Regions from separate parts of the Fusicatenibacter faecihominis genome, predicted to be linked through region 1. Evidence: riboswitches for the same ligand, from Rfam matches in the RefSeq annotation. Region 1 holds a riboswitch; the other holds the start of a gene.
The links. A riboswitch is a leader RNA that binds a small molecule or an ion and turns the genes downstream of it on or off. The one in region 1 is predicted to bind ZMP and ZTP.

Region 1 (17,344 bases):
CATACTCAGTGCGGCACTGAAGGTCATAGAGTTCATAAATTTCTGCATGGGATCCTGTGCATCCGCAAAAGGAGCCGCAGCTGCGTTGCTGATGAAAGCACCAAAGGCAATAAACATACCAGCAACCATGGCAGATACAAAATATCCCAGCGGGTTTTTCTTAAATAAATTCGTTTTCGCTTTGGCAGCGTTACAGACTGCCTCAAATGCATCCTGATACATATTCCTACCTCCTGTATTTGGGATATGCAGAATGCCTTTTTTCTGCCGCGGATCAGCGGAATTTTTTTGTCTGATCCGCAGACATTCCGCATACCTGAATCAAAAAAACACCAGCCATACTCGGAAAAACAGCAGCATGGACAAATGGTTACAAAAATAGCATGAGAAACAATGCGGGCCCAGAGCTCTCATGCTATTTCCTAAGCTCTCCGCCCAAAATCGAGCGGAGAACTCCTGATTTTAAATTTTTCTGATTAGAACAGTCCTGTGATCTTACCGGTCTCGTCTACATCAATTCTCTCAGCAGCCGGAACTTTCGGCAGACCAGGCATGGTCATGATATCACCGGTCAGAGCTACGATGAAGCCTGCACCAGCGGAGATCTTCAGGTTACGAACGGTAACTTCAAAGTCAGTCGGAGCACCCAGTTTTGTCGGGTCGTCTGTCAGGCTGTACTGAGTCTTAGCTACACAGATCGGGCAGTTGCCGAAGCCCTGAGCTTCCAGCTGAGCAGCCTGTTTCTTAGCGTTAGCAGTCAGAACAACTCTCTTACCGCCGTATACTTTCTGAACGATCTGGTTCAGTTTATCCTCGATGCTTCCTTCCAGCTCGTAGGAGTAGGTGAAGTCGTTCGGCTCCTCTACCAGACGGATAACTTCCTCTGCCAGAGCGATACCGCCCTCGCCGCCTTTTGCCCAAACCTCGGACAGAGCAACGTTTACACCCAGCTCTTTACATTTAGCCTCTACCAGATCCAGCTCGGCTTTGGTATCGGTCGGGAATGCATTGATAGCAACTACGCAAGGCAGTTTGTATACATTTTTGATGTTGTTTACATGTTTCAGAAGGTTCGGAAGTCCTTTCTCCAGAGCCTCCAGGTTCTCCTGGTTCAAGTCAGCCTTCGGAACGCCGCCGTTGTATTTCAGAGCACGAACAGTAGCTACGATAACAACTGCGTTGGGTTTCAGACCTGCCATACGGCATTTGATATCCAGGAATTTCTCTGCACCAAGGTCTGCACCGAAACCAGCCTCTGTGATGGCATAGTCAGCAAGACGAAGAGCCATCTTCGTAGCGGTTACGGAGTTACAGCCGTGTGCGATATTTGCGAAGGGACCGCCGTGTACGATTGCCGGTACATGCTCCAGAGTCTGAACCAGGTTCGGTTTCAGAGCGTCTTTCAGAAGAGCTGCCATAGCGCCCTGTGCGTGCAGGTCTGCTGCGGTAACCGGTTTCTGCTCAGACGGTTTTCCATATGTATATCCAATGATAATTCTTCCAAGTCTTTCTTTCAGGTCCGTAATGTCTTTTGCAAGGCAGAGAACAGCCATGATCTCGGATGCAACGGTGATATCGTAGCCATCCTCTCTCGGCATGCCATTTGTTCTTCCGCCAAGACCATCTACTACGTTACGAAGCTGACGGTCGTTCATATCTACGCATCTTCTCCAGGTGATCTTTCTCGGATCAATGTTCAGAGCATTGCCCTGGAAAATGTGGTTGTCGATCATTGCTGCCAGCAGGTTGTTTGCCGCGCCGATCGCATGGAAATCACCGGTGAAGTGCAGGTTGATGTCCTCCATGGGAACTACCTGGGCATATCCGCCGCCTGCTGCTCCGCCTTTTACTCCGAATACAGGTCCGAGGGACGGCTCACGAAGAGCTACCATTACGTTCTTGCCAAGCTTCTGCATAGCATCTGCCAGACCTACGGTAGTAGTGGTTTTTCCTTCTCCTGCGGGTGTCGGGTTGATAGCGGTAACCAGGATCAGCTTGCCATCCTTGCCCTCTGTCTCTCTTAACAGGTTGTAGTCGATTTTTGCCTTGTAATTACCATACTGCTCCAGATATTTCGGATCGATACCTGCTTTCTCTGCAATAGCGGTAATCGGCTCCATGACAGTTTCCTGTGCGATCTCAATGTCTGATTTGTAACCCATGATATAATATCTCCTTTCAATAATTAAATATCCGCTTTTTTAATTAAATTCAGGCGCCATGCGACTTCCATACACTGGAAGCATCTCTCATGACTCCGTCCGTATCTCACATACGGCTCAAGAGTGAAAAATTTCGCAGTAGCGGAAGCGATATTATAACGCGGCTGAACCTTCGTTCGCAGGAAGTCTTCCCCTCCTGTGACACTTAACGTATAACATCTACTCTACTTGGGTAAAATTTAATATTCCACTTCAACTGGCGTCCAGCCCGGCGGATTTTCCGGACCTTATCGCGAAAAAAAGCAACACTCCCGTGATGGAATGCTGCCCAGACGGTCGACCCTTTATAATTCTGATTCCCCTGTGGTACTCCACAATCATCCGTCAGTAATCAGAACTTCTTCATATGATGGCATCAGTATACACCACATTTTTCCTTTTGTCAATACTTTAACAAAAATTTGCACTGCTTTTTACGCGTTTTTTTCTTTCTCCTTTGTCTATTTTCGACAGTTTCCTTTTACAGTACCTTCCACTTTCCTGCATAATGCCCTGTAATCATTTGGCATTGGCTGCGCGGGTTTTGAGATGGTAGAGAAGCCAGTCCACCCGGTCCCGGTGGAAAGTTTCATACGAGGAACAGATCTTATCAGCCAGGCAGACCAGATAGCTCTCCCGATAGGCCGGAGGAACCGGTGTCAGAGGAAACATATGACGTTTGATGATATCTTTTTCCACGGGCGTGAGGTCAAAGATCTGCTCCGCATTCTTCAAGGCTCTGGCCGGATGGGTGAAGCCGTGGAGCCGGTGGTCCTTTGACTTTTCATGCCAGTCATAGAGAAAATAATCGTGAAGAAGGGCTCCCCGGATCATCTCTCTGGTCCGGACTTTCAGGTGCATCTTCTCTGCCAGATAACAGCTGAAATAAGCCACGGCCAGACTGTGCCGGTAGACGCTGGTCACACCATGCTGGAGATACTGGTCCGTCTCCTGAAGTCTGGATTCTTTTTTTACCTCTTTTAAGATCCTGAAAAACTCCTCTTCGTTTTTCAGGCAGATTTCTTTCTTTTCGGACAATCTACATTCCTGCCTTTCTTAAGCAGTCAACAGTTTCTGAAATCAGTATAAATACCTGTTTCTTCCTTTGTCAAGAGATGACACAGAATCTTCATGAAATCTTATGGACTTTCTATGAAAATGTGGTAGGATAAAAATATTATTTTTACAGGAGGCAGAGTATGATCCGATATGTTTTTGATATGGAACGCGGCCAGCTCCGGCCGGCGAAAGAAAATGACAGCCAGACGCTCCCGGCAAGCTGGGAAGTCCTGCTTATGGACGAGAAAGAATTCAGCGATCTTTCCGGGGACTATCCCCACCGGAAAACGTTAAAAAGAAGCCTCTCACCTGTCCAGTACTGTAAAATCGAAACTTTTTCCGATTGCATCCAGGGAACCATGAAGATCCCCGTAAAACAGGAGAACACTTCTCTGCTGCTTTTTGGTTTTTATCAGAAAGACCAGACGCTGATTCTCATCACAGAGACCGGCGAACTTAAATCTTATCTGGATCGGATGCGAAAAGATTCCACAAAGGGCTGTACCCTGAATCAGTTTCTCCTGAATTTCTTTGAACTCCTCATTGAGGAGGATGTTCTCTATCTTCAGAAATTTGAAGAACGGCTGAATCAGGTAGAAGAAATGCTTCTTTCCAGACAGCCTCAGCATTTCAATGAAGAGCTCCTCCGATATCGGAAAAAGCTCTCCGGACTTCACTCTTACTATGAACAGCTGATGAATATGGGAGATCTCATGCAGGCAAATATCAGTCAGGCCCTGACCCGGGAGGAATGTGCCGGCTGGCAGCTATATGCCGGACGAAGCGAGCGCCTCCATGACCATGTGGAAATGCTCCGGGAATATCTCCTGCAGCTGAGGGAACTGTACCAGTCCCAGATTGAAGTCCAGCAAAACCGCGTCATGAGTATCCTGACCGTTGTTACCACCATTTTCCTTCCCCTGACCCTGATCGCAGGCTGGTATGGCATGAATTTTCCCGGCATGCCGGAATTTGGCTGGAAATATGGGTATCCAACCGTCATCTTCATCAGTATCCTAATTATCGTTCTGGAGATTCTCTATTTCAAGAAGAAAAAGCTGCTGTAAACGGCCCGTTGGAAGAGTTGACAGGCCGCCGCCTTCCGGGTATAATGAATGGGTCGGCGGCCATGGCGGAATTGGCAGACGCGCAGGATTTAGGTTCCTGTATCGAAAGATGTGTGGGTTCAAGTCCCACTGGCCGCATAAATAGAAAACAGCTTTCAGCAGATTGGGTTCTGTTGGAAGCTCTTAAAAACAGGACTTTTCGCCATGCAGACGTCTTCTAAAATCATGTGCAACAAAAAGAAACTTTTAACTCGTTAATACACGCAAAAACAGCGGAAACCCGCATAACTGCTGAGTTTCCGCCACTTTCAAAGAGTGAGGCATCGGGGATTCGAACCCCGGACAACTTGATTAAAAGTCAAGTGCTCTACCGACTGAGCTAATACCCCATATTCAATTTATATAAGAAAGGACTTCTTTTTTCTTCTGCCCCAACTGGCTTATCGCCTAGCTGGGCTAGCCGGATTCGAACCGGCGAATGCAGGAGTCAAAGTCCTGTGCCTTACCGCTTGGCGATAGCCCAAAAAGAAAGGGTGGATATAGGGATTCGAACCCTAGGCCTCCAGAGCCACAATCTGGCGCGCTAACCAACTGCGCTATATCCACCATATTCCTTGCACAGGTCGTGCAAACGAGCCTGAAGGGATTCGAACCCCCGACCCACGGCTTAGAAGGCCGTTGCTCTATCCAACTGAGCTACAGACTCAAAGCGGGTGATGGGAATCGAACCCACGTATCCAGCTTGGAAGGCTGGTGTTCTACCATTGAACTACACCCGCAAGTGTTAAAATTTAGTCGGGGTGACAGGATTCGAACCTGCGGCCTCCTGGTCCCAAACCAGGCGCTCTAGCCAAGCTGAGCCACACCCCGTTCTTGGCGCTCTTGTCCTGCGTCTTTTCCCTGACGCAAGACATATTATATTATAAGGTCTCTTAAATGTCAACACCTTTTTTTAAAAAATTTTCAAAGTTTTTCAAACTATTAGAACTATGCGAAAATTCAACATTTTCCGCCCGGCAACAGGGCTGTTTTCCCGCCGCCGGACAGCTTTTTTAAAGATACTTCTGGGTGTAATGGGCTTCCCCCGCCTCATCGATGTCCATGATCATGTAGCTTGGCCGCCGTCCTTCCTGCCGGGGATAGGACAGACTTCCGGGATTCAGGATCGTGACGCCGTCCTTCGTCTCCAGATAAGGCTTGTGGGTGTGGCCGAACATCGCCACCTGATAGCCCCGGGCCACAGCCTGCCGCCGGAGCTCCTCCACGCCCAGGGACACATAGTAATAATGGCCGTGGGTGATGAGCACCTTATATTTTCCCAGGGTGATCTCCCGCTCTCTCGGAAGAGAGCAAAAGAAATCATTATTTCCGCTGACCAGATAAACGGGACATTTCACATGGGTGCTGATAAAATCCTCTCCGCCCTCCAGATCTCCCAGATGGATCAGAGCGTCGATGGGTTCTTCTTTTTTCAGGACCTCTTCCAGGTTCTTTTCCTGACCGTGGGTATCGCTGACGATGAGTATCTTCATCTTTTTTCCTCCTCAAGGAAGGGGCGAAGCTCTTCTTTGATGGCTTCCAGGGCTTTGCCTCTGTGGCTCAGTTTGTTCTTTGTCTCGGGATCCAGCTCTGCGGTAGAGCAGCCGTACTCCGGCAGATAGAAAATCGGATCGTAGCCGAAACCGTTGGCCCCTCTCTCCTCATAGCCGATCCGGCCTTCGATGGTTCCGCGGCTTCTCAAGATTTTTCCGCCGGGCAGGGCTGCGGAGATGGCACAGACGAACCGGGCGGTCCTTTTTTCATCTGGAACCCCGTTTAAGCGCTCGATGAGGTTCGCATTCTTGATCCGGTAGGAGGTGTCCTCGCCCATATAGCGGGCTGAATAGATGCCCGGCTCTCCGTTCAGGGCGTCGATCTCCAGACCGGAATCATCGGCAAGAACGATATCCCCGGGAGAAAGCTTCTGAATAGCCGTGGCCTTGATATCCGCATTTTCCGCAAAGCTTTTTCCATTTTCCTCCACATCGATCTGAAGGCCCGCCTCTTTCATGGAGAGGACCGACACCTGAAGATCCGCCAGAATCATGCGGATCTCTTTCATTTTTCCTTCATTTCCTGTTGCAAAAACAATTCGTTTCATTTTTTATCCTTCCTTATCTGTATAGGCTTTCAGACAGATGTTGCAGCTGTATTCTGTCTCCGTCCGCGTCCACTGATAGCCCTTCATACTGATATAGCCCTCCCCGTCGGAAAGGTCCACAGTCTCCGTGTATTCGTCCGCTTTGTATTCGGTTGCTGCTGGATAACTTTCCCCCGGCGTCCGCACCTTCACGGCCACGGCAAAGCGCTGCCCCTCACTCAAAGACACTGGCTCGTTAAGATCGATCGTGTAAAAACCTGCATGGACAAGCGTTCCGGTCTGCACCGGTGAAAAGGCCGAGAGCGAGAGTTCATTCTGAAATTCATCCACAATAGCGATCTCATATTCCGTATTCTCCCCCACGGCGTAAAAACCTACAGCTTTCAGCTCTTCTGCCCCGCGGCTCGTATAGACGTTGGCAAAATAGCAGCTGTCGGTCCCGTAGCCCAGCTGACCCACCCAGCCTAAAAGGTCCGACTGATAGACCGAATCGTAATTATCCGGCTCTTCCACCCTTGAATAGGCCAGCGCATAGCCCGCGATATTGGGATCCTCATAGGAAACGTAAAAGATTCCGTTTTCCCCATAAGAGGTTCCCCAGCTGTTCTGACAGATATAGGCCCCGTTTCCCTTGACATTGTAGGTAAAACCGGAAGCCGGAAAATTGTCGTCCCAGCCGATGATGAGAATATCATGATTCGGCGCTTCCTCCTTCGGGTAACAGTAAGAAGCCGTTCTTTCATTATAATAAACGGAACTGTAATCCGACTGCACATCCATATATAGAGAGGTCTGAACCGCCCCATGGGCCTGAACCACTTCCTTGATAGAGGCACGGTCCCTCAAAATCTGAATTTCCTGCACATGCTTCCTGGGACTTAAGCCTTCCGGCGAGTAGCCGTCCCCGTAAGGATCTTCCTCCGCCAGCACGGGTCCCTTCCAGGCCGTGAGGTAAGCCATCGTCATCGTGTAGGCCCCGCCGTCATCCTGGCTTTTCGCATAACCGTTCTGCAGCGACAGATGATCCGCCGAAAAACGAAGGTGCTCCTCAGGGAGCAGCGACGCCTCCAATGCGGAGACAGCCGCCACCGCCCAGCAGGTACCAAGGCTTCCCTGGTTCCGTACGTCAGGCGCCCGGCCGTAATCTCTGGAATCGTAGCGCGCCGGAAAGGAGAGTGTTTTTTGCGCTTCCGTTTCTTCCTGCCTCTCCTCCGTCAGAAGAGCGGCAGGATTTTCCGTCGTGGTAAAGACCTGCTCCTTCACTTCTCGGATCAGTCGGTCCGCCTGGGGCCGGTATAAGGTATAAACCAGATAAACGCCCAGGCAGAGGATCGCCAGCCGCAAAATTCCTTCTAACTTTTTGATCAAGCGTTCTCCTCTTGTTTCCGTTTCGGAGGTCTCGGCCCCAGAAACTGATAGAAATAGGTTTTCATCATACCATTATAAATCTTGCGGTTCTTGTCCGCTTTTCTTCCGATGTATTTCTCCGCGTCCTCATAGGCCGTGATCACATACTCGGACCAGGAATCGAGGCGGCGGAAGGCGTCGCCCATCTCCTTATAGAGAGCAGGAAGGTTCTTTTTCTCCTCCAGACGCTCGCCGTAGGGCGGATTTGTGATGACAAAGCCGTACTTTTTCGGATGGGAAAGCTCGGACACCGGGCGCTGTTGGAAATGGATCAGATGATCCACACCGGCCATTTTAGCGTTGGCCCGGGCCGCCTTGATGATCTCGCCGTCGATGTCGTAACCCTGAATATCGGTCTCCACTGACAAATCCACAAGATCGGCTGCTTCCTCTTTCGCATCCTGGAAATGACGGATCGGAATAAGATTTTCCCATTTTTCCGCCAGGAAATGACGTTTCATGCCCGGAGCCATGTTTGCTGCCAACATAGCCGCCTCGATGGGAAAAGTGCCGCTTCCGCAGAAGGGATCCACCAGAATCCGGTCTTTTTTCCAGGGGGTGAAAAGAATCAGCGCGGAGGCCAGCGTCTCCGTGATCGGAGCCGGAGCCGTCATCTGGCGGTAGCCTCTCTTATGAAGAGAAACGCCGCTCGTGTCCAGACCGATAAGAACCTCGTCCTTCAAAATCGAAACGCGGATCGGATATTCCGCCCCGGTCTCCTCGAAACGCTCCCGGTGATAAACGGTCTTCAGGCGCTCCACCATCGCTTTTTTCATGATGGACTGGATATCGGAAGGGCTGAAAAGCTTACTCTTGATGGAGTTGGCCTTTGCCACCCAGAATTTTCCGTCCTCGGGAATAAAATCCTCCCAGGGCAGGGCCTTGGTTCCCTCGAAAAGTTCGTCGAAGGTTTCCGCGTGGATTTTTCCCACTTTGATCAGGATACGCTCCGTGGTACGGAGAAAGACGTTGGCGTAGGCCACCGCCTCCAGATCTCCCAGAAAGGTCACTCTGCCATCCTCCACCTGGCTGATCTCATAGCCCAGATCCAGGATTTCCCGTTTCAGCACGGCCTCCATTCCAAAATGACAGGGTGCTACCAGTTCAATCATTTTCATGCTTTTTCTGTTCCTTTCTCATTCAGATCCAGAGTCTTCACGATCTCGCCCTCAAAGCCCTTGATAGTAAAAATGCCGTCCTCCAGAATCGCATAGGTCGGGATGTTGCCCTCCTTGGGGATGGAAACGGAGCCCGGATTTAAGAGGGTGTAGCCTTCCCGGCGCTCGGCTTTCAGCACATGGGTATGGCCGTGGATCAGCACATCACCCTCACTCAGCGGCGGCAGATTGTTTTCATTATAGATATGGCCGTGGGTGGCGTAAATCGCTTTTCCGTCAGCCAGGATCACGCAGTAGTCTGCCATCACCGGAAAATTCAGAACCATCTGATCGACTTCCGCCTCACAGTTTCCCCGTACGGCATAGATCTTGTCTTTCATGGGATTTAAAAGAGCAATGACCTCCTTGGGCGCATATTCCTTTGGCAGGTCATTGCGCGGTCCGTGGTATAAAATATCTCCAAGCAGAACCAGACGCTCTGCCTTCTCTTCCTGAAACGCCTCCAGCATTTTTCTGCAGTAATAAGCGGAGCCGTGGATATCGGATGCAAACATAAGCTTCATAATAAGCCTATCCTCCTGTTCTTTACTTCTCTTGTTTCTTGTTTCTCTTCTATCTTAGTTAGGAAATGCGACTCTGTCAACGGAAAGATTCTGTCTCCCGGCCCTGATAGGCCAGAAAACCGCCCACCACCGTTTTGGTCCGATAGCCTTTTTCCGCATATTCCCTGGCCGCCGCCATACTCATGGAGCCCCGGTCGCAGTAAAAGAGAAGAAGACGGTCCCTTGGAAAAAGACAGCAGCCAGAAAGCTTCTCATAGGGAATGTTTACTGCTCCTTTCAGATGGCGTTCCCGGTACTCCTTCGGCGGCCGAAGATCTATGATAAAGGTATCCCCGCGATGGAGATACCGGTCCAGTTCCTTTGGCGTGATCATCTCAAAATTCATTCCTTCACCCCCATAATAAGGATATGCCCGGGACAAAATGGGCGTGAAAAAAGCAGCCTTTTTCAAAGCTGCTCTTTTCGTTAAATCCATACGTCAATGAGATAGAAGGCAAATCTCGACATGCCCTTCTGTTCTCTGCCAAGCTGACGGCAGATGGCCCGGTAAAGGTTCTGGACCTCTCTCCGCTCCTCTTCTGTGGCCGTCTCCGGTCCGTAGGTCGTGCGGAGAACAATCTCCAGTACACGGTGAAGTTCCGGCTCCTGAATCCAGACAAACCGTTCCAGAATCTCATCCTCCAGATTTTCCGTCAGAAGACTGTAGGAAGCCGGAAGGCCTCCCACGGTCAACACCTCGAAGATAGCTGCAAAGACCTCCTGCACAGAAGCTTTTTTCCGTTTCTCAAGAATCATGAAACGGCGGATAAAAAGACCAATACAAATCAAAACCATTGCCAGCAGAAGAACCACAGGCAGGAAAACCCAGGAAGGACCGATGTTTTCCGGAAGACCGCCAGAGGCCTCAAGTTCTCCAAGGGTCCCTGCTGCCCCGCCGTTTTCCGTCTGATTTTCATTTCCGGAGGACGCTGCATTTTCACTGCCGCCCTCTATTTCAGCTGCTAGTTCGGTTCCGGCCTCCGGGCTGTCCCCTTCGGTCTGTGTTTCCATCTCTGTCGCGTTTTCTGTCTCAGGTTCCTCTCCCATGGCCTCCTGCACATCCGCTGTGAAGCCTCCGGATGGCGTAGTCTCCACCCGTACCCAGCGGCCATCAATGTAGGCCTCCGCCCAGGCATGGGCATGGTCATCGGGAACATCTGCCTGCCAGACTCCCTCATCGTTGAGATAAAAGAGGGAAGGTGGAATCAGAAAGCCCGTCACATAGCGGGCCGGAATCCCGTACATCCGAAGCATCATCACGGCCGTAGCTGCATAATGAATACAGTAGCCTTCCTTTTTCTCAAAAAAGAAATACTCGATGAAATCCTTCCCATCCGGCGGGGAATCCACCTGAAGGTTGTATACCGTGTTGTCTCTCAGGGTATTTACGATAAAATCAACGATATCCTGCGGCGTCTCCTGGGGATTGGCATCACAGAAAGCTTTCAGCTCTGCCAGTTTTCGCTTCGGATACTGGATGTTGTAACGGTTTTTCTGGTCATCCAGATCGCCCTCGTCGTTGAAGCTGTAACCTGTATACAGATTTCCCATATAGCGGGACCAGTAGACCGGGTTCTCGGGCTTCTGATCGCTCTCCACCGTGACCACCGTCCGTCCGCTGAAATCCGGTCCGTCGCCCTGCACCTCCAGGCTTCCACCTTCGTACTCGCCGGTTCCGTCCTGAAATTTCAGTTCTTCCGGCAGAAACTGGTTCAACACATGGAGAAGTGAGGTCTGCTGGATTCGTGTCCGCAGGGGAAGCACATCGCCGAAAGCCTTCTGAAGGAGGGGTACTCCGATCTGGGCGCTCGCCACCAGAAGAACGCCGCTTAAGATCAGGACAGACAAAGCACTGCTCCCGGCCATTTTGAAATGCTTTCCTCTTTTCCCGGTCCCGGCTGCCAGCGTGACAGTCACATAGAGGATCGCTGCCGTCATGGTCCAGACCGACGGACTCTCGCCACCTGCCAGAATCAGGCCGAGATAACTGGCGATGAGGCAGTAGGACAGGAAGCGAAGTCCCCAGAAAAAGAAGCCGCCCACCAGAATGAGCCCGAGAAAAATCACAATTCCGGCCACCCAGAATTTATCCGTCCCATTCTGCACCAGAGCAGCCCACCAGTCCGAAAGCTCCAGACCGAAAAACCAGGACAGTCCCTGTCCGACGATATTCAGAAAAACTTGAAAATCCTGTATCATACAATCACCTGCTGCTCCTGGCCTTCCGTTCCAAATTCTGCGATCACCCTTCCGTTGTTCTGAAGCTTTCCTTCCGTATCAAAAATCAGGGTGGCCGCAAAAACTTCGCCCGGATATTCCTTGTCGTAGCCGTTTTCAATATCATATTGCCAGCCGTAGGGGACGGCAGCCAAAAGCTGGTCCACCATGGCATAGGTCCCTTCCTCGTCGTCGATCCTGCAGCGGCGAAGTTCTCCCGCCGCATCGTCATACCAGGCCGCCACATGGCTCACGCCTTTTCCCGCCAGACTGTAAGAAAGGGAGGAAAAATTTCCCAGAAGGGCATCCATCTCCTCCTCCCGGAAGTTTTTCGTGCTGGCTGTGTAAAGATCCAGCAGCAAAAGCACCTGCACGCCCTGGGGGAAGGAAAATTCCTTCACCATCCAGTGCTCCGTACGGGCGCTGAGCTTCCAGTGGATCGCTTTCATGGAATCGCCGGGTCGGTATTCCCGGATCGCGTAAATCTCGGAAACATCCTCGCCCTTCCGGTCCGTGGCGTACTCGTCGCTGTCCGGCATATGCTGTCTGGTCCGCGGATCCACCTCCACAGGTATCTCCCGGATCGTGGGCAGGACGTTCACAAACACATTGTCATCCCGGACCTGGACTTTTTTTGAAAAAAGCCGGATAGCATCGTAGACTCTGGCCTCCGTCACATAGAAATAATAGCGGCCGGCATATTTCATCGTAAATTTCTCTTTCTGCCGTTCTTTTTTCTTCGGACCAATGCCAAGCGTCAGTCGTTTTTTCTCCGGTTTTCCCACATAATCGCTGTCGTGGAGCAGAGTCAGGCGGATCTTCGGCATAGGAAGAAAGCCGGTATTTTCCACCCAGATTTCTACTGGAAACTCCTGGCCTTTTTCCACCACGGGAATCTGCACGTTCAGATGAATCTTAAGATGCGCCCGGAGATACCAGGAACTCCCGTACAGAGCCGCCGCCAGAAGAAGCAGAAAGCCCAAGAGATAAAAAGGAGCCGCCCCGTCATACATGATACAAAGGTAAAAACTCACCGTCGTCAGGATCAGATATGCGATCTTCCTCATAGGCTACCCCTGTCTTTTCTCCGGAAGAGGCTGCGGCACGCTCTCAAGAATCGTGGAAATGATGCCCTCCGCCGTCACATGGTTGACTCTGGCCTTGGCTGAGAGCTGCAGACGATGAACGGCTACCTCCTTAAACACATCGGAAACATCCGTGGGAACCACATAGTTTCTTCCTTTTATATAAGCGGAAGCCTTCGCCATACGGGTGAGGGCGATGGTTCCTCTGGGGCTGATGCCAAGGTCCAACATCGGATGCTCTCTCGTCGCTGCCACCAGATGGGCCACATACTGGAAAATCACATCATGGACAAAGACCTGCTCCACTTCCTTCTGAAGCTCCAGAAGTTCCTCCGCATTGACCACCGGTTTGAGGCCGTCCAGCGGACTCTGGCCGTTGTTGTGCTTGATGATCTCGATCTCTGTCTCCACATCCGGGTAACCAAGAGAGGTACAGATCATAAAGCGGTCCAGCTGGGAATCGGGAAGCATCTGGGTTCCGGCGGAACCGATAGGGTTCTGGGTCGCGATCACGATAAAGGGCTTCGGAACCTCTCTCGTCACGCCGTCCACAGTCACGTTACCCTCCTCCATTACCTCCAGAAGAGCCGACTGGGTCTTCGGTGAGGTACGGTTGATCTCATCTGCCAGGAACAAGTTGCACATGATGGGACCGGGCTGGTATACAAATTCGTTTTTATCTTTCTGAAAAATGGAAAAACCAGTGATATCCGAGGGCATAACGTCCGGAGTGAACTGCATACGGTTTTCCTTCAGGCTCAGTACCCTGGAAAAAGCCAGAGCCATGGTCGTTTTTCCCACGCCGGGAATATCTTCCATCAGCACATGTCCACCGGCCAGAACGGCCATGAGGATTTTTTCCACAATGTCATTTTTTCCGATCACCGCTTTGGTGATCTCTGCCATGATGGCTGCCGATTTGTTTTCGATCATATTTTTCCCCCTTACAAGGATCAGTCGTAACTGTTCAGTATTTTCACAGTTACGAGCAAAAATCCAACAAAAATCGCCTTCGGCGATGGGATTTTTGCGTGCACCTCTCGGGATTTTGGCATATTCATGCCAAAACACCTCGCGGAACAGTGGCTCCTGAACATTTAATCAATCTTCCTCAATCTGGCGGATTCGGGCGATGTGACGCTCCGCGCCGGAAAATTCCGTATTCAGGAAGGTATCTACGATCTTCAGGGCCAGGCCGGTGCCTACGACTCTTCCACCCATAGCCAGGATGTTCGCGTCGTTGTGGAGACGGGTAGCCTCAGCGCTGAAGCAGTCGGAACAGAGAGCTGCGCGGACGCCTTTGATCTTGTTGGCTGCCATGGAGATACCGATACCGGTTCCGCAGATCAGGATGCCTTTTTCACACTCGCCGTCAGCTACTGCATGGCCAACCAGCTTGCCGTAAACGGGATAGTCCACGGCTTCCTCACTGTAGCAGCCGAAATCTTTATACTCGATGCCTTTTTCTTCCAAATGTTTGATGATCTCCTGTTTCAGTTCATATCCTGCGTGATCGCATCCGATTGCTAACATAACAATTCCTCCTCATTTAACAGCACGACCAGTTTTGAGATCAGGCTCTCCATCAGATCGTAGCAGGCCCCGTAATCCTCCAGGGAACCGCCGTAGGGGTCTTTGATCTCCTCCGTACTGCTCACATAGTTTGAAAGCAGAAATACATTCTGCGCGTTTTCATAGTTTTCAAAAACCTTCCTCTGATTCTCCTCATCCACTGCGAGGATCAGAGTTCTCTCATCAAAATCTGATTCCCGAAGCGCCTCCGCCGTGTGATCCTTCAGGCTCTGGTTATGCTTTTCCATAACCGCCTCCACCTTGGGATTTACAGGCTCCGGAAAAAGCACCACCAGCCCTCTCGAGTCCACCTCGAGATCGCTCAAAAGGTATTTACTCCGCATAATTCCTTTTGCCATGGGCGCGCGGCAGGTATCGCTGTTGCTCACAAAAATCAATCTGTCAAACCTTTTCATCCTTTTTCTCCCCAAGACTGATGACCTGGTGGCCCGCCGCCTTCATCAGGCGGTTCATGATGGCCTGGCCCATTCTCGGTGTGTCGAAAGCTTCCGAATAGATCCGGTCTACCTTCAGCTCGTCGAAATCCCGGAGAATCCCGAAGAGATGGCGGGCAATACTGAGCTCGTCCTTCCGGCTTCCGATGGATTTTACAATGCCGCCCTCGTAGAGACCTTTCGTCTCCTCCGTGGCGATGACACCGACTTTTTCTCCAGCCTTGTTTCCCTGCTCCACCAGACGGTTAATGGCAGCGATGACTTCGTCTTCTCTGCCTTCGACGATCTTGAGATCTGCCTTGGGAGCGTAATGCTTGTATTTCATGCCCGGCGCTTTGGGATGGGCCTTGCTGCTGTCAAGAAGCAGCGCCCGGTCAATCTCCACCGGCCCGATGACCTCCTTCAGCATCGCCTGGCTGATGTAGCCCGGTCGAAGAATCATCGGCTGATCCGTACTCACATCCACAATCGTGGACTCGAGACCGATGTCCACCTCGCCGCCGTCCAGAATCATGTCGATCTTTCCGCAGAGGTCTTCCTCCACATGGGAAGCCTTTGTGGGGCTTGGTCTTCCGGAAGTGTTGGCGCTGGGAGCTGCAATATAGCCCCCGCCTGCATCGATGACCGCCCGCGCGATCGGATGGGAGGGCATACGCACCGCCACAGTATCCAGCCCGCCGGTGGTTCCGTAGGGCACCAAGTCACTTTTCTTAAAAATCAGCGTCATGGGACCCGGCCAGAATTTTTCCATCAGGAGCTCCGCCTGGGGTGACACCTCCGAGACAATGGCATCCAGCATTTTTCGCTCTGTGATATGTACGATCAACGGGTTATCGGAAGGCCGTCCCTTGGCTGCGTAGATCTTCGCCGCCGCATCCTCGTTCAGCGCATCTGCCCCCAGGCCGTAAACGGTCTCCGTGGGGAATGCCACCAGGCCTCCTCTTTTCAAAATCTGACCAGCCTGGCGAATGGAAGCTTCATCCGCTTTCGCACAGATTGTGTATATGATATTTTCCATATTTTTTCACCTCAAATCAAACAGGTCATACCCTGTTTAGTATAACAAAAAAAGCGCTGTTTGTACAACGCTTTTTTCTTTGGTGAATATCTTAATAGAACTGATGTGCTCCGATCTTGATTCCTTTGCCGGAACCGGTGTTGAAGTACATGGCACTTCCGATCGGATTCTCTCCTGCCAGAGCTGCGTCTGCTGCATCATAACAGCTACTGGGGATGGAGCCATTTGCGATGACGCTGTCCAGCCAGCCGGAACCTGCCGGGCTGAACTGACCACTCTCATAGATAACGCCTTTGATCGTGCTTGCGAAGGAGCTGCTGGCCACACGGTTCAGAACAACCGCGCCCACGGCCACTTTTCCGTCCCAGCTCTGGTTGCCTGCCTCGCAGTAGATCAGGCCGGCGAGAAGCTCGCGGTCGCTGGATGAGGCGCTGGTGGATGTGTCGGTGGTGTCAGAAGAGCTGCTGTCATCGTAACTCGTGTCGGAGCTGCTGTCATAGGAGCTGCCATCATCGTAACTTGTGTCGGAGCTGCTGTCATAGGAGCTGCCATCATCGTAACTTGTGTCGGAGCTGCTGTCGGTATAAGAGCTGCCATCGTCGTAGGAGCTGTCAGTATAGCTGTTGTCATAGCTCGTGTCATAGGAACTTCCATCGTCGTAGCTCGTGTCATAGCTGCTATCAGTGTAGGAACTTCCGTCATCGTAGCTGGTATCGCTGTAGCTGCTATCATAGCTCGTGTCGTAGCTATTGTCGCTGTAGGAGCTTCCGTCATCATAGCTGTCATAACTGCTATCGCTATAGCTGCTTCCATCGTCATAGCTGCCAGAATTGCTGGAACCGCTCACACTGCCATAAGCATCTCCGGTAGATACAGCCTTATCCAGAATCGTGGTTTCCATCACATCCTCAGCCGGCACATAAGCCACGGTAGCGTCATCCATCTGCACCTCTACCCAGGAGCCGTCATTGCTGAGAACCTCATACTCTTTTCCTGCTGACACAGTCGCCAGAACCTCAGAAGAACCGTCCGGCGCTGCAAAAAGACTCACGCCATCCCAGTAAGTTTTTACACCCTCGGAACCGTAAACACCGGCAAGATTCTTTGCGTCCTCGCCAAAGGCAAGGCAGTCATTTCTTACATAACCTTCCACGCCGCCGGAGATCACAAGAGACCAAGTCTCCCCTCTCTCTATCACATCAGCGGAAGCCGCCGTCGTCAGATAGCCGACGATCGTGCTGTCCTCAGAAGCGGCCGCACGGATATTTACTGCCTCCACCACATTGGCCACTGCCCGGTAAGCCCAGACATCGTCGCTGTATGTATCATCCGCATAGACCGGAAGCGCCGTAAGAATCGAACAGGCCGCAATGGTCGCCGCAGAAATCAGTACCTTCTTTATA
Region 2 (11,925 bases), on a different contig from region 1:
TTTTATCAAGGATTACGATGAACTTATTTGGTATCCGGCAGAAGTGGATGTTTCCATACGACCGAGTTGGGGGTATGTAGAGGGAGAAGAAAAACAGCTGTATTCTTTGGAAACGCTTCTCTATATGTATGAAAAAGCAGTGGGCGGCAATGCAACGCTTCTTCTGAATGTACCACCAAATAAAGAGGGACTTTTTGATCTGGAAGATGTAGAACGGCTTGCGGAGCTTGGCAAAGCGATTCGTGGTTTGTTTTCCAGACCACAGACAACCGGGGCAAAAGCCTTTCAGAAGAATGGAAGTAATGCAGAGGCTATACTGGATGCAGACAGAACACACTTTGTGGAACTTGCAGGGGAATGCCAGGAGATAGAGATACAGCTTCAGGGTGAACACACGATTGACTTTATTGTTTTGAAAGAAACGATTGAAAAGGGGCAGCGAGTGGAAAAATTTGCTGTGGATATCTGGAGAGAGGATCAGTGGAAGGAGGTTTATCAGGTGACCACCATCGGCTATCAGCGTTTTGGAAGGATCGAGCCGGTTCAGACAGAGCGGGTACGGGTGCGGATTCTGGAGAGCCGCGGGACCGTTTATCTCACAGAGATTGGCCTTTATTATACAGAAAAATAGGAGTAAATAAGTATGGCAGGATATTTGTTTGTACATTTCACGGGCGAGCAGCAGTATGGGGAGCAGATTTATTTTTCCATCAGCCGGGACGGCCTTCACTGGAAGGATCTGAACGGCCATCGGCCGGTGCTGTATTCGGATATCGGGGAAAAAGGAGCCCGGGATCCGTTCTGTGTCCGGGATGAAAAAAATGGAAAGATTTACCTTTTTGCCACGGATCTTCGGATCGAAGAGGGAAAAAGCTGGGAAACTGCCATTTTCCGCGGAAGCCGGGATATGATTGTCTGGGAATCGGAAGATCTGGTTCACTGGTCCGAGGCCAGGGCCGTGACCGTCGGAAGAGAGAATGCGGGCAGCGTCTGGGCGCCGGAAGCGGTGTATGTGCCGGAAAAAGAGGCTTTTCTGGTTTTCTGGGCCTCACACATCAATACGCCGGACGGAAAAGGCGGGAAGTTCCAGATCGACTGCGCCTGGACAAAGGATTTTGTAGACTTTACTGCGCCGGAAAAATTTATGGAGCGGGAAAAGGATGTCATCGACACGACGATGATTCAGGCGGAAGGCCGTTGGTATCGCTTTACGATGAACGATGTGACAAAAAGAGTCTGCATGGAGTGGGCGTCTGACCCGAAAGGGCCTTATGAGGAGATCAAAAGCGAGACTCTGACAAAGCTTTCCGGCGTGGAAGGGCCGGAGATTTACCGGCTGCCGGATGGCAGATACTGCCTCATTGCAGACCGGTTTATGACGGACGGCGGCTATCTTCCGCTGGTATCTGCCGATCTTGCCGGAGGAAAGTTTGAGATTCTGACGGAGAGCGCCTACGATATGGGAAGTACCAAGAAGCGTCATGGCGGAATCCTTCCCATCACAGATGAGGAATATGAGCGGCTGGAAAAAAACTTTGACCGGATCAATCCGATTCTTCCGGGCCTTTTTGCAGATCCGGATATCGCCGTTTTTGACGGGAAGTATTACATTTATCCCACGAGTGACGGCTATGACAACTGGAGCGGAAGCCGGTTTTATGTCTTTTCCTCAGAGGATGGCATCCATTTCAAGAAAGGGCCGCTGCTTCTGGATGTGGCGACGGAGCAGGTTTCCTGGGCCACCGGTTATGCCTGGGCTCCCTGTATTGCCAGAAAAGGAGATACCTGGTATTTCTATTTCTGTGCTAAAGACCAGAACGGGGAATCCTGTATCGGAATGGCCTGGGCGAAGCACCCGGAGGGGCCTTTTACAGCCTGTGAAAAGCCCTTTATCACGATGCCTCTGGCGAGAGAATGGGGACTTAAGATGGGCTATGGCGGTCAGACCATCGATCCCTCGATTTATCAGGAGGGAGAGGAGTTCTACCTTCTCTTCGGAAATGGTCATCCGGCGATCGGAAAACTCAACGAGAATATGGATGGTCTGATTCCGGGAACCATACAGAATCTCGAAGGACTTTTTGATTTCCGGGAAGCGGTCAGCGTGAAAAAACGCGGTGGTCTTTATCATTTCACCTGGTCCTGTGACGACACGGGAAGCGAGGATTATCATATCAATTACGGAACTTCCAGAGAGCTGTACGGGCCGGTGGAATATCAATATGCGATTCTTATGAAAGAGCCGGAGAGGGATATTTACGGGACAGGGCATCATTCCATCGTGCAGCTGCCGGGAAGCGACTGCTGGAAGATCGCCTACCACCGTTTCGGAACGCCGACAGAGCGCTATCCCGAGGGAAAGGGCTTTCACAGGGAGACCTGTATTGCGGATCTTACCTTTGATGAAAACGGTCTGATGGAGAAAGTAAAGATGTGGGATTAAGAGCTTATAGATAGAATCTGTCAAGAAGCACATCTTCAATGGAAAAATCACTTCCCCTGTGATAAAGTAAAGCTGTTGGAACTGTTTTACCTGAAACTGCATTTACTGAATATAACAGAATCTGCCGCTCTAAAAACGGCAGATGAAGAGGAGATTGTTTTATGACAGTATTTTTAGGACTTATGATTCCTTTTTTAGGCACCACCCTCGGTGCGGCCTGCGTGTTTTTTCTGAAAAAAGAGCTGGGGGCAAATGTGCAGAAAGCGCTTCTGGGCTTTGCCTCCGGAGTGATGGTGGCAGCTTCTGTCTGGTCGCTTCTGATCCCATCTATGGATCTGTCTGCTTCCATGGGAAGACTGGCTTTTGTCCCGGCCTGCGGAGGGCTGTTGGCCGGCATGGCTTTTCTGCTTCTTATGGATCGGGTGATCCCGCATCTTCACATGGGAGCAGAGAAGGCGGAAGGCCCCAGCTGTTCGCTAAAAAAAAGTACCATGCTGGTACTGGCAGTCACTCTTCATAACATTCCGGAAGGTATGGCGGTTGGTGTGGTTTTTGCCGGCATGCTGGCAGAAAATGCGCATATTACCACGGCTGCGGCTTTTGCCCTCGCTATTGGTATTGCCATTCAGAACTTCCCGGAAGGAGCCATCATTTCCCTTCCGCTGAAAGCGGAGAATGATATGAGTAGAGGAAAAGCCTTTCTAGGAGGAATGCTTTCCGGTGTGGTGGAGCCCATTGCAGCTTTCCTTACGATCCTGCTTTCAGACCTTCTCACGCCGGTCCTGCCCTGGTTTCTTTCCTTTGCTGCCGGAGCCATGCTCTATGTGGTAGTCGAAGAACTGATCCCCGAGGCCAGTGAGGGCGAACACAGCAACATCGGAACCATTGGTTTTGCCGTGGGCTTTGCTCTCATGATGGTACTGGATGTGGCGCTGGGATAAGAAAAAAGCGTATCCCCGGTTTTCAAATGCCGGTGTGATACGCTTTTTTTTAAACAATTTTATTTCTGCTCCGCTTTTTCTCTGGGAAGAACAATATTGAGCACGATGGCTACCAGGGCTGCAGGTACAATGCCGGAACCGCCGAAGATCAGCTGTACGGGCTGGGGCAGGCCGGAGATCACGGCACTGTTTGCCCCCAGGCCATAGCCGAGACCAAGTGCTACAGAGACGATTGTGATAGAGCGGGAATTCATGGGCTCCTTCGTGATCAGCTGGATTCCGCTGATGATGATGGAGGAGAACATCATGACGGCCGCACCGCCAAGAACACTCTGGGGCATGATGGAGATCAGGGCCGCCAGCTTCGGGAAGAGGCCGCAGAAAATCAGGAAGATTGCTCCGAAGCCCAGAGCCGTGCGGTTGACGATCTTTGTCATGGTGACAAGGCCAACGTTCTGGCTGAAGGAAGTGTTCGGGAGAACGCCGAACAGAGCAGCCAGGGAAGAACCGAAGCCGTCGCAGGCCACGCCGCCGGAGAGCTCTTTATCCGTAGCTTCTCTGCCCATACCGCCCTCCATAACGCCGGAGATATCGCCGACGGTCTCGACTGCTGTCACAACGAACATGATCAGGATCGGCAGGATTGCCCGGGCATCGAAGACCAGTTTTACCGGCATGAGTTTTGGAACGGCGAACCAGGAAGCGTCGGCTACTTTGGACCAGTTCAGCACCCAGGCTTTGGTAAATTCCACGCCCTCGGCGGTGATGTCGGTGGTGGGAAGGAAGATTCCCATGACTTCGGAAACGATATAACCGATGATGATGGCAAAAAGGATTGCGGAGGTGCTCCAGATTCCCTTGCAGAAATGCTTCAGGACGATGATCGTGACGAGAACGATAAGGCCAAGAATCAGGTTTTCCATGGAGCCGTAATCCGAAGCGGAGCTTCCGCCGCCGAAGGACTGGATACCAACGGAGATCAGGGAAAGACCGATGGAGAGTACAACCGTTCCGGTGACAATGGGCGGGAAAAATTTACGGAGAGGTTTCAGACAGAAGCCTAAGAAGCCTTCAAAAATACCGCCGATCAGGGAAGCCCCCATGATGGCGCCGTAGGTGAGGATGCCGCCGCCCATAACTTTGGCAACACTCTGAAAGACGCCGATGAAACCGGAGCTGGTACCCATGATGATGGGAACTTTACCGCCCACCGGACCAATGGCAAAAAGCTGTACCAGCGTGACGATACCGGCGATCAGCATGGCATTCTGAAGCAGAGTGACCTGGAGAGCTGCCAGCTCCGCATCACCGGAGGTAGCAGAGATGCCGCAGGCGCCGCAGATGATCAGAATGGGGGTCAGGTTGCCGACGAACATGGCAAGGACATGCTGCAGACCTAAAGGAATGGCCTGCCGGAGAGGGATCTTCCCATAAAATTCATAGGGAGAGCCAGTTTGAGATTGAGACTGTTTCATTTCTTTTTCTCCTTCCTGGATAGTAAATAGAACTGGATTGCTTCGCTATGATGCAGTATCAGTAATTCTTGGCACCATTATAGCGACCATTGAAAAAATATGTCAATAGATGCAGAGAAAAAATTTTTTCTGTCGCAAGAGACTTGACTTTGCCGGAAAAGGATGTTAAGGTAAAGACAATTATACGACTGACGGAAGTGGAATTGACCACAGGGAGTATAAGGATGAGATGAGCCGACCGTCTGGGCATGAAGAACCCGGAGTGTCGGTTTTTTATATGTCAGGAAATTCCTGCGGAATTACCTGACATATAAAAAGTTTTGCGGAAAATGTAAAAAAAAGGAGACGAAACCATGGAATTATTATCTTTGGAAAAGGAGCTGAAGGAAAATTCTTATCCTGGAAGAGGAATCGTGATCGGACGCAGCCAGGATGGAACCAAAGCGGTGACCGCCTACTTTATCATGGGAAGAAGTGAGAACAGCAGAAACCGCGTATTTGTGGAAGAAGGACAGGGAATCCGTACCCAGGCATTTGACCCATCAAAACTTACTGATCCGAGCCTCATCATCTATGCTCCCGTCCGTGTACTTGGAAACCGTACGATTGTGACAAACGGCGATCAGACTGACACGATCTATGAGGGAATGGATCAGGAGCTGACCTTTGAGCAGAGTTTAAGATGCCGGGAATTTGAGCCGGACGCACCGAACTACACCCCGCGTATTTCCGGTGTGATGCATATCGAGAATGGCAGATATGATTTTGCCATGTCCATCTTAAAGAGCAACAACGGCGATCCGGACTGCTGTCAGCGCTTCACCTTCTCCTATGATAAGCCGAAGGCTGGCGAGGGCCGTTTCATCCATACCTACAAATGCGACGGCAACCCGCTTCCGAGTTTCGAGGGCGAGCCCAAGCCGGTAGCTATTTCCGGAGATATTGATGCTTTCACAGAGCTGGTGTGGAACAGCCTCAACGAAGAAAACAAAGTTTCCCTCTTTGTCCGTTATATCGACATCGCTACAGGAAACTACGAGACCAGAATCGTCAACAAGAACAAATAAGAAAGGAAGAGCAGATCATGAAAGAACTTGCTTTAAAATATGGATGCAACCCCAACCAGAAACCGTCCCGCATTTATATGGAAGACGGAAGTGAGCTTCCGATCCAGGTGCTTTCCGGCAAACCGGGTTATATCAATTTCCTGGATGCTTTCAACGGCTGGCAGCTGGTAAGCGGTCTGAAAAAAGAGACCGGCCTTCCGGCAGCTACCTCCTTTAAGCATGTATCTCCCGCAGGTGCTGCTGTTGGTCTTCCTCTTACCGAGACCCAGGCAAAGATCTACTGGGTAGACGATATGGACTGGAAAAACTTCTCCCCGCTGGCCTGTGCCTATGCGAGAGCCAGAGGCGCAGACCGTATGTCTTCCTTCGGAGATTTCATCGCCCTTTCCGATACCTGCGATAAAGATACCGCTCTTCTGATCAAAAGAGAGGTTTCCGACGGGGTCATCGCTCCGGGCTATACCGAGGAGGCTCTGGAGATCCTTCATCAGAAGAAAAAAGGAAACTACAACGTGATTCAGATCGATCCGGCTTATGTACCGGCTCCTATCGAGCACAAGCAGGTGTACGGCGTAACCTTTGAACAGGGCCGTCAGGAGTTGCCCATCGACGATGCGCTGATCTCCAACATCGTGACTAAGAATAAAGAGCTTACCGAGGAAGCAAAAAGAGATATGAAGATCTCTCTGATCATCCTCAAATACACCCAGTCCAACTCCGTCTGCTTCGTAAAAGACGGACAGGCCATCGGCGTGGGCGCAGGCCAGCAGTCCCGTGTACACTGTACCCGTCTGGCAGGCCAGAAAGCAGACAACTGGTTCCTTCGTCAGAGCCCGAAGGTTCTGAACCTGCCCTTCCGCGAGGATATCAAGCGGGCAGAGAGAGACAACGCCATCGATGTTTACATCGGTGAGGAATATATGGATGTCTGCGCGGACGGCGCCTGGGAGAAGATTTTCACAGAGAAGCCTTCCATTTTTACGAGAGAAGAAAAACGCGCATGGCTGGATCAGCTGACCGGCGTTACCCTTGGTTCCGATGCCTTCTTCCCCTTCAGCGACAACATTGAGCGCGCTCACAAGAGCGGCGTTCAGTATATCGCAGAGCCGGGCGGTTCCGTCCGTGATGAGGATGTCATCGCAACCTGTGATAAATATAACATGGTAATGGCCTTCACCGGCATCCGCCTGTTCCATCATTGATTCCGAAAAAACAATAAGATTTTTTCATCCCCTGCTTCTTACCCAAAAGGAGTGGGGGCTTTTGAGTTATATCAGAAAGGAAACAAAACTATGACTACACGAAGACTGTTTGAAGAAAATGTAAAAACACAGCGTTTTGAAGCGAAAGTACTTTCCTGTACGGAAGAGAAAGGAAAATACCGCATCGAACTGGATGCCACGGCTTTTTTCCCCGAGGGCGGCGGCCAGCCCGGCGATCAGGGAGAACTTTTTCCGGGTTTGAATGAAAATGGCGAGCCGGTGAGGGTTCTGGATACCAGAGAAAAAGCCGGTGCGATCTATCATGTGACGGACAAGGCGATTCCCGAAGGAACGGAAGTTTTAGGTCGCCTGAACTGGGACAAACGTCTGAGAAACATGCAGAACCACAGTGGAGAGCATATCCTTTCCGGACTGATCCACGCGAAATATGGTTATAATAATGTAGGCTTCCATATGGGAAGCGACGCAGTGACGCTGGATCTCGACGGCGTCATCGTCCCGGAGGAGCTGCCGGAATTTGAACGTCAGGTTAATGAAGTCATCGAAAAAAATGTCGAGATCGAGATTCTCTATCCCAGCCGGGAAGAGCTGGAGAAGATCGATTATCGCAGCAAAAAAGAGATCGCCGGTCAGGTGCGGATCGTACGGATCGGCTCTTACGATACCTGCGCCTGCTGCGGAACCCATGTGGAATATACCGGAGAGATCCGTCTGGTAAAGCTCTTGGGAATCCAGAATTATAAGGGTGGTGTCCGGATCTCCATGCTGGCCGGAAGAGACGCGATCGAAGATTATGAGAAGAAGCATGCCATGATCCAGGAGGCAACCCATCTTCTTTCTGTGAAGCCGGATCAGGTGGACAACGGAGTCCGGAAGCTTCTGGATGCCAATGCGGCTCTGAAATCCAAACTCATCGCTTTCCAGCGGCAGATCGGGGAGGAAAAGGCCGCTGCGATTCCGGAAGGAACCAGGAAGATCTGCTTCCTGGAGCCAAATTTCCAGAGTGATGAGCTTCGGGAGATGTGCAATAAGGCAGCCGTGAAGGCGGAGCTTGTGCTGGGCCTGCTTCCGATCCGTGAAGGTCTGTGCCAGTATGTTCTCATCAGCAACCAGACGGATGTCCGGGAGCTGGGAAAAGCCCTCAACGAGAAATTCAATGGAAAAGGCGGCGGTCAGCCCTCCATGGTGCAGGGAACGCTGATGGCCGACGGAGAGGAAATCAAGGCGTATTTTCTGGAATAACAGGAAAAAGTTTAGAATTTCTTAGGACTTTTTCGAAAAAAGTTCCCCTTTCCGACACAGACTCATCACAATTGGAATCTATAATAGGTTTCAACAAAGCAGTGATGCTTTTTCATATATACTTTTCTCTCTTTTCTTGGGACCTGTGTAAGCGGCACGGGTCCTTTTTGTATGCGAAAAATCCCTTTGCCCGAAACTCCCGGAATAAATTTCGCAGAGCTTCCGGATCATCGGAGACCTTCTGGAGTTCATCGAAGCGTTTTTCGCGGAGCAGCAGCCGGTTGACGGAACACATGGCAGAGATTCCGCAGGAAGCTTCCGGGGAAAAATGAGGTGTTTCTGCAAATAAGGTTCGTAGCTCCTGTTCCCGGAGAACTTCTTCCAAGATCGGCGAGACAGAAGAGAGGGCGGGAAAACGCCGGGCGAGGGAAGGCAGTTCGGAGGAATGGCGGACCAGAAGGAAACGGGAAAAGGCATAGAGATCCGGAAAGGCAGAAAGAGAGGGCTGGAGGGCAGAAAGATTGAGGACACGGCGGGAAAAGGGCAGAGAGGAGGCGTCGAAATTTCCATAGAAAAAAGGATTTTGTTGATTGGCTTCCTGAAAAGTGAGAAAGACTTGAAGGAAATTTCCGCGTGGAACTGTAAAAGAGGCATTTTCGGGCGGACTTTCAGAGACGGCAAAGGGAAGCTGACCGGAAAAGACAGGAACAAGCTCAAGAATGAAAGAGGCCCGGTTGTCCGGTCGTACCTGGAGACAAAAGCCACCTTCATACAGGCTGCCGGGATACCAGAGAACAGATACCAGCCTTTTAGGCGGAAAACCAGTCAGTGCGGCGGCGAGAAGCTTTCGTGCGGCGGGATATTTTTTAAAAAAAGAGAAAAAAAGATCAGGTTTCAGGATCCAACAGGGAAAAAATTCTGACATGAAAAACCTCCAGAAAGAAAAAAGAGACGTTGCCCGATAAAGAGGGCTATGCTAGAATGAAAGATGTGAAAAATGCTTTCCTATACTGTATCAGAGAGAAAGAAAAATGTCAAGAAAAAGATTGCAAAAATATGTTTTAAATAGAAGGAGAAACGAACATGCAGAAAAAGAAAACCACTGGAAGCTGTGAAAGCTGCGCCTACTATGCCTACGACGAAGATTACGAATGTTACACCTGTGAGATGGATCTGGACGAGGACGAGCTGGTGCGCTTCCTTTCAGACGCCTATTACGACTGCCCCTATTACCGGAACGGCGACGAGTACCGGGTGGTGAGAAAGCAACTCTGACGCGGAAAGGAAAAAGAAAATGGAATATCTGGAACCAATCAATGAAACCTCCTATCTGTCCGTGCCAAACGCACAGGTCTACCGCAAAATCATGCGCTGTTTCTACCGGGAATATGGAAAAAATGCTGGAAGCCTATGCCGGAAAAAGCCTTAAAACAAACAGGGAACTTCAGGAAGAAGATCAGTTCCGGAGGGAGAAATTTTTAAAAACAAATCAGTTCTATTTCCGTGAAAAAGCCGGTGCTGACTCTCTTGCATTTCAGTGGATAGAAGAGCTGCTTTCCAGTAAAAAATATGGCTATTCCCTTCTTATGCGGGAATATGGGAAAGACGCGCTGCAGGCAGAAGAAATCTTTCGCCATACAGGAAGGGCACTCATAAAACTGGAAGAGATGGAAACTTCAGGGGAAGAGCTTCCTTTGGCTGTGTTTGCAGCGGAGCTTTCTGATAATCCGCACTACTTTGACCGGGGAACAGCAGCGGGACTTCTTCTTGTGCATGCCATCTGTTTCAGGGAGAAACGGGGACTGCCGGAAAATACCCATGAGTGGCGGGAGCTTCTGGAGGATGTGGGAATTGTACCGGACAATATTTCTTCCCAGGTTCATGTCTGTGGACTCAGATTGAAAAAAGGGGAAAGCTGGCATCCGGCTTATGAGGCTTTTTATGAAAACGGGGAGCCCTGTGTTGTCACAATGGAAAATCTGAAAGATATCACAGAGGCAAAAGCCATTGACAATCAGGTGTATGTGGTAGAAAATGAAATGGTCTTTTCCTATCTTACCAGCAGTGAGAAAAAGAAAGCCTGTACGATTCTCTGTACCTCCGGACAGCTTCGGAGCGCTGCAGTGAAGCTACTTGATTTTCTGGTGAAAAGCGGAGCTTCTGTTTATTATAGCGGAGATACAGATCCCGATGGACTTGGGATTGCGGACAGACTCTGGCAGAAATTTCAGGCTTCCGTCCATATCTGGCGGATGGGACCGGAAGACTATGAAAAAAGTCTGTCTGGGGAGGCAGTAGGCAGATTCGGGCTTGCAAAGCTGGAACAGCTTAAGCATCCGGTTTTAAGAGAAACGGCAGAATACATCAGAAGAGAAAAGAAAGCCGGCTATCAGGAAAATCTGCTGGAAGAGCTGGCGAAAGATATTCAGAAGTAAAGGAGACTTAATTTCATGAAGAAAAACAAAAAGACCACAGGAATCCTGGCGGCGATTCTGATCGTGCTTGTCGTCATTGTGGCGGCAATTATCATTGTTTTTTCTGTACGCGGCAAGAAGAGCACAGAGAGCACCACGGAAACCATTGACGCAGCAGGCAAGCATCATGTGGAGATCCAGGTAAAAAATTACGGTACCATCAAGGTGGAGCTGGACGGCGATACCGCTCCGATCACTGTGGCAAATTTTCTGAAACTTGCTCAGAACGGCTTCTATGACGGTCTGACCTTCCACCGGATCATCGACGGTTTCATGATTCAGGGTGGCGATCCAAAAGGAAACGGAACCGGCGGTTCAGATGAGACCATCAAGGGCGAATTTTCCGGCAACGGTGTGGAAAATAACATTTCCCATGTGAGAGGAACGATCTCCATGGCCCGTTCCCAGGATATGGACAGCGCCAGCTCCCAGTTTTTCATTGTGCAGAGCGACAGTACCTACCTGGACGGCCAGTACGCCGGTTTCGGAACTGTGACCGAGGGTATGGATATCGTGGATCAGATCTGTAAGGATACGCCGGTGCAGGACAGCAACGGAACCGTCAGTGCTTCCGATCAGCCCGTCATTGAGAGTATCAAAGTCATCGACTGATGAGAAAAGAGTTTATGCTCGGCGATATTCCCGTTACGATGGAGCGTCGGAAAGTAAAAAACTTAAACCTCTATGTGCAGCCGCCGGAAGGCCGTGTCCTGGCGACAATCCCCTGGCGGATGCGGGAGGCGGATGCGATCAAATTCATCCGAAGCAAAGAAAACTGGATCCGAACTGCCAGAGAAAAAGTCCGGAGCCGGCAGAAGAGCGCGGAAACGCCGGGAGAAGCCGCCCTTCCTTATACAAAGGAAGAGGTCGAAAAACTGCAAAAAGAAATCCTTCGTCTGGCCGCGTACTGGGAGCCGCTCATGGGTGTCCACTGTACCGGTTGGCAGCTTCGCGAGATGAAGACCCGCTGGGGAAGCTGTACGGTGCAGACCGGCAAAATCCGGCTGAATTTAAGCCTGGCCCGAAAACCAGAAGCCTGCCTGGAATACGTTCTGGTCCA

Region 2: linked by a shared signal. The riboswitch ahead of LKD71_RS16010 (IMP cyclohydrolase) and the one ahead of LKD71_RS05840 (formate--tetrahydrofolate ligase) in region 1 are both predicted to bind ZMP and ZTP.

Annotation. Positions count from the first base shown of each region.
Region 1 is NZ_JAJEPR010000007.1:17,332-34,675, forward strand. It holds gene LKD71_RS05835 (formate/nitrite transporter family protein) at 1-222, opposite strand, end outside; gene LKD71_RS05840 (formate--tetrahydrofolate ligase) at 477-2,162, opposite strand; THF riboswitch at 2,300-2,391, opposite strand; ZMP/ZTP riboswitch at 2,482-2,564, opposite strand; gene LKD71_RS05845 (HD domain-containing protein) at 2,721-3,239, opposite strand; gene LKD71_RS05850 (magnesium transporter CorA family protein) at 3,401-4,327, shown strand; tRNA gene LKD71_RS05855 (tRNA-Leu) at 4,384-4,465, shown strand; tRNA gene LKD71_RS05860 (tRNA-Lys) at 4,644-4,716, opposite strand; tRNA gene LKD71_RS05865 (tRNA-Gln) at 4,779-4,850, opposite strand; tRNA gene LKD71_RS05870 (tRNA-His) at 4,860-4,933, opposite strand; tRNA gene LKD71_RS05875 (tRNA-Arg) at 4,960-5,033, opposite strand; tRNA gene LKD71_RS05880 (tRNA-Gly) at 5,036-5,106, opposite strand; tRNA gene LKD71_RS05885 (tRNA-Pro) at 5,123-5,197, opposite strand; gene LKD71_RS05890 (metallophosphoesterase family protein) at 5,380-5,859, opposite strand; gene LKD71_RS05895 (XTP/dITP diphosphatase) at 5,856-6,467, opposite strand; gene LKD71_RS05900 (lectin like domain-containing protein) at 6,471-7,835, opposite strand; gene LKD71_RS05905 (THUMP domain-containing class I SAM-dependent RNA methyltransferase) at 7,832-8,992, opposite strand; gene yfcE (phosphodiesterase) at 8,989-9,555, opposite strand; gene LKD71_RS05915 (rhodanese-like domain-containing protein) at 9,632-9,940, opposite strand; gene LKD71_RS05920 (transglutaminase-like domain-containing protein) at 10,021-11,793, opposite strand; gene LKD71_RS05925 (DUF58 domain-containing protein) at 11,790-12,878, opposite strand; gene LKD71_RS05930 (AAA family ATPase) at 12,882-13,829, opposite strand; gene rpiB (ribose 5-phosphate isomerase B) at 13,998-14,429, opposite strand; gene LKD71_RS05940 (arsenate reductase/protein-tyrosine-phosphatase family protein) at 14,423-14,884, opposite strand; gene LKD71_RS05945 (L-threonylcarbamoyladenylate synthase) at 14,871-15,941, opposite strand; gene LKD71_RS05950 (cell wall hydrolase) at 16,033-17,344, opposite strand, start outside.
Region 2 is NZ_JAJEPR010000045.1:8,336-20,260, reverse strand. It holds gene LKD71_RS16030 (alpha-L-fucosidase) at 1-631, shown strand, start outside; gene LKD71_RS16025 (family 43 glycosylhydrolase) at 644-2,443, shown strand; gene LKD71_RS16020 (ZIP family metal transporter) at 2,605-3,384, shown strand; gene LKD71_RS16015 (uracil-xanthine permease family protein) at 3,444-4,859, opposite strand; ZMP/ZTP riboswitch at 5,034-5,114, shown strand; gene LKD71_RS16010 (IMP cyclohydrolase) at 5,213-5,926, shown strand; gene LKD71_RS16005 (phosphoribosylaminoimidazolecarboxamide formyltransferase) at 5,944-7,128, shown strand; gene LKD71_RS16000 (alanyl-tRNA editing protein) at 7,219-8,391, shown strand; gene LKD71_RS15995 (hypothetical protein) at 8,978-9,313, shown strand; gene LKD71_RS15990 (DUF6472 family protein) at 9,475-9,666, shown strand; gene LKD71_RS15985 (TIGR02679 domain-containing protein) at 9,789-10,826, shown strand; gene LKD71_RS15980 (peptidylprolyl isomerase) at 10,842-11,477, shown strand; gene LKD71_RS15975 (M48 family metallopeptidase) at 11,492-11,925, shown strand, end outside.